DNA from 3 places in the Blautia sp. HCP3S3_H10_2 genome. Region 2 is predicted to be linked to each of the others. Evidence: predicted binding sites of a transcription regulator. Region 2 holds the regulator's gene; each other region holds the start of a gene.
What was found. The regulator HrcA, encoded in region 2, represses chaperone genes, less so after heat shock. The targets are predictions, from matches to a motif close to TGTTAGCACTCNNNNNNNNNGAGTGCTAACA.
Positions count from the first base shown of each region.

Region 1: the regulator HrcA is predicted to act here: its motif matches at 1,004-1,034, upstream of ACTQWB_RS11145 (Hsp20/alpha crystallin family protein).
Region 3: the regulator HrcA is predicted to act here: its motif matches at 1,393-1,423, upstream of ACTQWB_RS04065 (Hsp20/alpha crystallin family protein).

Region 1 is NZ_JBQKCL010000009.1:6,350-8,620, forward strand. It holds gene ACTQWB_RS11140 (HdeD family acid-resistance protein) at 1-362, opposite strand, end outside; gene ACTQWB_RS11145 (Hsp20/alpha crystallin family protein) at 435-875, opposite strand; gene ACTQWB_RS11150 (MarR family winged helix-turn-helix transcriptional regulator) at 1,216-1,647, shown strand; gene ACTQWB_RS11155 (co-chaperone GroES) at 1,859-2,146, shown strand; gene groL (chaperonin GroEL) at 2,172-2,271, shown strand, end outside.
Region 2 is NZ_JBQKCL010000014.1:45,996-48,266, forward strand. It holds gene grpE (nucleotide exchange factor GrpE) at 149-805, opposite strand; gene hrcA (heat-inducible transcriptional repressor HrcA) at 834-1,874, opposite strand; gene ACTQWB_RS14525 (TIGR00730 family Rossman fold protein) at 2,051-2,271, opposite strand, start outside.
Region 3 is NZ_JBQKCL010000003.1:107,462-109,732, reverse strand. It holds gene ACTQWB_RS04070 (exonuclease domain-containing protein) at 1-486, opposite strand, end outside; gene ACTQWB_RS04065 (Hsp20/alpha crystallin family protein) at 846-1,280, opposite strand; gene ACTQWB_RS04060 (MarR family winged helix-turn-helix transcriptional regulator) at 1,546-2,058, shown strand; gene ACTQWB_RS04055 (ABC transporter ATP-binding protein) at 2,048-2,271, shown strand, end outside.

The DNA.
Region 1 (2,271 bases), on a different contig from region 2:
CCCTTTACTCCCAGTTTTTGAAGGTCAAAGGAATTAACCAGTTTGGTGATACCTGAAAAAATCAGCCACATTCCTAAAATAAAGGAAATAGTCATTGCTGTAAACCATCCATTTCCCAAAATGAATAAAGACATCAGTACGGTTAGAATGCCGTCAGCAAGAAACCAGCCAGATCCTGCCATATAATCATGACCGGCTGCAAATATCACAATATCTATAATGCCGGAAAACATCATGGCAACTCCAAAGATAATGGGAAGACCATAAAGAATTTTTCCGGGATTCCTCAAACATCCGATCCCGGTTATAATCAGAAAGATTCCGGCTAAAATCCATAATACTCTTGATGTCGTTTTACTCATATCAAAAACCTCTTTTCCGATTGCATTTGGCTTTTAAAACAGGCAGGGGTTTTATTCCCTGCCCGTTTGAGATTAACCTTCGATGGAAATATAATGTGAGTTGTTTTCTACTGCCTTCTGCTCTTTTGGAACAGTAAAGGAAAGAATACCATTTTCAAATTTCGGATGGATGTCTTCTCTCTGAACATTATTTCCTACATAAAAGCTTCTGCTTACATTTCCGGTATAACGCTCGCGGCGGATATATTTTCCTTCCTTATCTTTTTCATCTTTATCCAGACCTTTTGCTGCACTTACAGTTACATAACCGTTTTCAAGCTGGATCTGAATCTCGTCTTTCTTAAATCCAGGAAGATCAATTGCCACTTCGTAAGCGTTGTCTTCTTCCTTCACATCAGTCTTCATGATATGGGGAGCATGTTTTCCATACAATTTTTTATCGATGTCCGGAAAAGCAAAATCATCCATAAAATCATCAAATAAATTTTCTCCAAAAATACTAGGCATTAACATAAGTCATATCTCCTTTCATGACATAAACTAAAGTTTGCACTATCGGAGAAACCCGAAGTGTTGATTTATGAATATCAGGAAGAAAAATCATATTCTCTTTCTTTGTTCTATGTGTAATATAACATATGAATTAGCACTCGTCAATAGAGAGTGCTAATAATTGTGTGAAGATTTTGTGAACTTTGCGAAATAAAATAATTACTGATATTAGATTCAGCGGAATAGATTCCAGATGTTAATCATTAATTAAGAGGAAACAAAAAAGTCGTTTAAAATTAAATGGTGACGAATTATTAAACTTGTGATAGAATGAAAAAAACATTGAAAGAAGCTGAACTAAATGGATACACAAATTGATATCATATTGCAGGGAGGACAGTTTAAAAAGCTGTTAGAGGAACAGAGCGTTGAATTACGAGAAAAATATGATATGAAAAGAGCAGAACTGGAGATATTATACTTCCTGTCAAAATGCGGAACACATAATACCTCTACGGATATCCACCATCAGTTGATGATGAACCGTGGACATATTTCGCAGGCAGTTGACAGTCTCTGCAGGAGAAATTATCTTATTGCGATACCGGATAAGAATGATAGAAGATATATTCATTATGAAATATCTGATTATGCGAAGGATCTGGTAACAGAAATGACGAAGAGAAGGGAAGCAATGAACGGGATGATTTTAAAAGGTGTGTCGGAAGAAGAATTGAAGGTTTTTCGGGAAGTATCGGAAAAAATCAGGAAAAATATAAATGAATTAATTTAGATGATCAAAAGATGCAAAGTAATGGTTAAGGTGCTTCGCATCTTTTTTAAATTATTTTGGAAACCTATTGACAAGAGAAATACAGGTGATATAATACTTTAAAAATAAATAATTTAAAAATAAAACATGTTTCGCAAGAAACATATTTTTTGCGAAACACGATGGCACTCAACAAGCAAGAGTGCTAACAAAAGAAAGGCAGGTTATTCATATGAAATTAAAACCATTGGGTGACAAAGTAGTTCTTCAGTATCAGGATGTTGAAGAAAAGACAGAATCAGGAATCATTCTGCCAGACAGCGCAAAAGAAAAATCGCAGGAAGCTGTAGTAATCGCAGTTGGTCCGGGAAAATGTAAAGACGGACAGAAAGTTCCCATGCAGGTAAAAGAAGGAGATAAAGTCATTATTTCTGAATACGGCGGCACAGAAGTAAAAATTGGCGACGAAGAATATAAAATTGTAAGTCAGGACGATATTCTGGCAATTGTAGAGAAATAGAAAGTGTTGAAAGAAGGAAATTATCATGGCAAAAGAGATTAGTTTTGATATTGATGTTCGAAAAAAGATGGAGGCCGGTGTAGACAGACTGGCAGATACAGTAAAGGTAACATTGGGGCCAAAAG
Region 2 (2,271 bases):
TTCTGAATGTTGTAAAATGTCTTTTTAAGGAAGTTCAATTCACTAAATTCGGTCTGCGCCTACGGCTTGCTCTCATTAAGTGAGATTGAACGAGCTCGCACTAAGTTCAGGCTTCGCATCCTGCTCGCCTTCACTAAGTTGCTTTCGCTCAATTCGCAACCTTTACCATGCTGTGTCTTACGACGAAATCTTTGTAAGTGTATCCTTTCTGGAATTCCTCCACAACGATGTTCTCACCAACGGATTCGTCTTCTACATGCATGACTGCATTATGCAGATTCGGGTCAAATTCCTTACCTACAGTTTCGATTGGCTTTACGCCCATCTCATCAAACGCTGTCATCATCTGTTTGTAGATCATCTTCATGCCTTCAGCAAAAGGATCATCTTCCGGTGCCTGTGCAAGACCTCTTTCGAAGTTATCCACAATGGGAAGCATCTTCTCGACGATGTCTTTCGCACCAATGATGTACATGCTGGATTTTTCTTTCTCCGTTCTTTTGCGGTAATTATCAAATTCAGCCATGCTGCGCTTCAGTCTGTCTGTAAGTTCCTCGATCTGCTGTTCAAATTTATCTTTTTCTTTTTTCTTCTTACCGAAGAAAGAAGTTTTCGTCTTATTTTCCGGTTCTTTTGACTCTTCGGTCTCCTGGTCTGGCTGCTTCGTTTCTTCTGTATCGGCTGCCTCTTCGGTTTCCTTCGAAGCTTCTTCTGATGTCTGGGCTGTGTCTGCTGCCTCTTCTTCACTTCCGTCGGTTACCGGAATATCAACTGCTTCTTCCTGTACTTCGGCTTCTTTATTCATTTCTTCTGACACGCTTTCAACCGCCTTTCTAGGTTTTCTTATTTACCATTTCATCAAGCTGGACTTTTAATTTCTTCAAGCTGTCTACCACATTCTCGTAATCCATCCGCTTCGGACCAATGATTCCAATGGTTCCGCGCATTCCATCACCCAGCTCGTAAGTAGCTGTCACCACACTGCAGTCCTTCATGGTACGTACCGGAACTTCATCTCCGATATAAACCTGAACTCCTGTACTCTTAGGATCTCCCATTTCCTCACGAACCATATCCGCAAGCTCCTGCTTATCCTCAAAAGTAGAAATCAGCTCGCTTGCCTTGGATGTATCTGCAAGCTCAGGATACTTAAATATGTTAGTCGCTCCCGATGTATATACCTTCATATCTTCTTCATCCACATGAATGGTAGCTGCAACTGCGTCCAGCACATTTGCAACCACACCGCTGTGGCTTCCAGCCTGTTCTTTCAGTCTGGCGATCATGCCAAGATTGATGTCCTGGATAGGAACACCGTTCAGGTTCGTATTAAGAAGAAGATTCAGCTTCAGGATCGTCTGGTCATCCATCTCCTCATCAATATTAATGATCTGGTTCCGGATCACATTGCCTTCACATACAACTACGGCAATCAGCTGTCTTTCATTGACACGTGAAAGCTGAATGAACTTCAAGGTACTTCCTTTATACTGGGGAACTGCAACCATGGTCGCATAATTGGTATTATTGGCAAGTACTTTAGCAACCTGCTTCAATACCTTATCCATCTTATCTGACTTTTCAATCATCATATCGCGGATCTCTGCGATCTCGGCTTCCTTCTCCCTGGTAAGCTCATCCACATAAAGGCGATAGCCTTTATCTGATGGAATTCTTCCGGCTGAGGTGTGGGGCTGTACAATATAGCCCATATCCGTCAGGTCGGACATCTCATTTCGGATTGTAGCAGAGCTGACATTTAAATCCGGATACTTGGAAATGGTTCTGGAACCTACCGGCTCACCAGTTTCCATATAAGTCTTGATGATTGCTTTCAGTATTTTCCGTTTGCGCTCATCTAATACTTCATCCATGAAATATCTGCTCCTTTCTGAAAAGCAGACGGTCATGCCTGATATCTTATCTCCCGTCTGGCTTCCCTGAATTCCTTTGTTAGCACTCATTATTTAGGAGTGCTAACATCTATGCTCTTAAGATACACCTCAGTATCCCATTTGTCAATATTTTTTACAAATTTTTTTCATCTTTTTTAGTGGTTTTTGTAGTGCTCTATGTAGTCCAGTATCTCATCCGGCTTATTCAGAAATGCAATCAGACTCATAACAGACGGCTCCATAAACTTTTCCTCCACCGTATGCTCAAGCAACGCTTTCATTTTATCATAATAGCCATTGATATTATAAAGAACGATTGGTCTGTCTATCCGGTTCAGGCTTTTTAATGTCAGGATCTCAAAAAATTCCTCGTAAG
Region 3 (2,271 bases), on a different contig from region 2:
GTGAAAATCCATTTTCTTCTCCACACCCATTTGGTCAGCGGCAAATTCCAGAGCACGGCGTTCGTCATTTTCTTTATAGCGGATGGCAAATAGTTTCTGCACATCATAGTAAGTTACCGGTCCCGGTAGTAATGGCAGCTTACCATAATATTTCATATTGCGCTGCAATTCCATTACATCCTGGTTTCCCCAGGTAAAAAAAATATAGTCTTCTCCACACCACTCCAGAAATTCTGTAACAGCCTGTGGGAAAAGTGTCCCATTCTGCAGATCTTTATAATTCATGTGAATGACTTCATGAATGCTGTCATGAATCCAATTGTACACCTGGGGCTTGATCAGGCACTGAAAGCTGTCCACGATTTCTTTCTTTTCATTCAGTTTTACGGCGCCGATTTCTATGATTTCAAAAGGCAGACGGCTGTTAGACCACCTTTTTCCTCCTGGGCTCTGGTTCCACTCCAGGTCAAATACAATGTAATTCATGGGTAAATCCCTTCTTCTGGAAAATCACGTAATAAGTCCAGACAAGTATAACAGACAAGGGAATTGATGTAAAGATGTGAAAAAAGGGGATAGACAGATTAAAAAAGCCTGCCGGCGGGTAACCGGCAGGTAAATGAGGGGGGTATGAAACAAAATCTATGTAAATTTTAAGAAATAAGCAATACCAAATCTATATGAAAAGAAGCTGTCCTCAAGCATCTCGTGATTGCCCTATAAATGTTATTCGTACTGCAATCACATCAGTTCTTTACGCCGGCCGCCGCTTCTGGTTCACGGACAACGCACTTAATTTATTTCGTCTATGTCACTCAGATAATCTTCAAGTCATTCTTGCAAGATCAGCCTTCAATGGAAATGAATTTCTTCTCTTCCGGCACTTTCTTCTTCGCTTCCTTCGGGAAGGTGACGGTCAAAACACCATTGTCGTATTTCGCATGGATGTCTTCATGCTCCAGATCCTTGCCTACATAAAAGCTTCTGGAACACTGTCCGGTGTAACGTTCTCTGTGGATAAACTTGCCATTATTATCCTTCTCATCTTTATTCTCGGTTCTGGACGCCTGAATATTCAGGTAACCATCCTTCAGCTGAATCTTCACATCCTCTTTATGAAAGCCTGGCAGATCTATGCTCAGTTCATAATTGCCATCTACATCCTTAATATCTGTCTTCATCAATTCAGCAGTTCTGTAATCTCTGCGATTCTCTCTTTCTACCGGCATTCTCATCCAATCATCAAATAAATCTTCTCCAAAAATACTAGGCATTAACATAACTCATTCCTCCTTATATTGTGAACACTTATGTGTTTTATTAACATTTTCACTGGAACTGGAAGCTTTCTTTTTCTCTCTTCCTTTGTTCTGTATGTAATATAACACGCATTGTTAGCACTGTCAAGAGGTGAGTGCTATTTTTTTGTGAAGAATTTGTGATTTAAAATTACAGCTTCTATTTCTCTTGACAAGCAAAAAAGATGTGGTATCATCTAATTAATTTTAGTTGATACTACATCTTTTTTTTTGCAAGGAGGTTATCATGGACAGTACCAAAAGACAAATAACGAAAATCGCCCGTGAGATCAGCAAATTTACAGTGCGGACCATGCGGGCTGATGGAATCGGCTCTGGTGAATTTGATGTGATCCATGCCATTCGCAAAAATCCCGGCATCACCCAGGCCGGAGTCTGCAAGATCACAGGGCTGGACAAAGGTGCTGTTGCCCGTCAGACAGCTAATCTGGAAGCCAAAGGATATCTGGAACGAAGAGACAATCCCGACGATGGTCGAAGCCGCCTGCTATATGCCACAGCTCAGGCTGAAAATCTGAAAAACTCCAAGGCGCAGATCGAGTCTCTTTACTATGAATGGCTTCTGGCAGAATTACCGGAGGAAGAAAAAGCTGCCTTTTGTAAAACACTGGATAAATTATACCAGCGTTCAAAGAAAGAAAGTAAAGCGGATTTCATTCACATGACAGAGGTGATTGCCAGACATACAGGCACCTCTTCCTTATCGCCCTCAGAAAGCGTGACTGCCCATGGAAAGTAAAGAAAAAAGTCAGAAGAATTTTCAGCCAGACCGTATCCTGTCTTATTTTCAGGAAGAATGGCGCATACTGGCCGCTGTTACCATCTCCGGACTCATCTATAATATTGGACTTCTGGCAGGACCGTGGTTCGAGGGAAAAATGGCAGGCTGCCTGGCAGATATCCTGGGGGATAAAGCAGAATTCCGCGATATGCTCACACTGGCCGTTTCCTA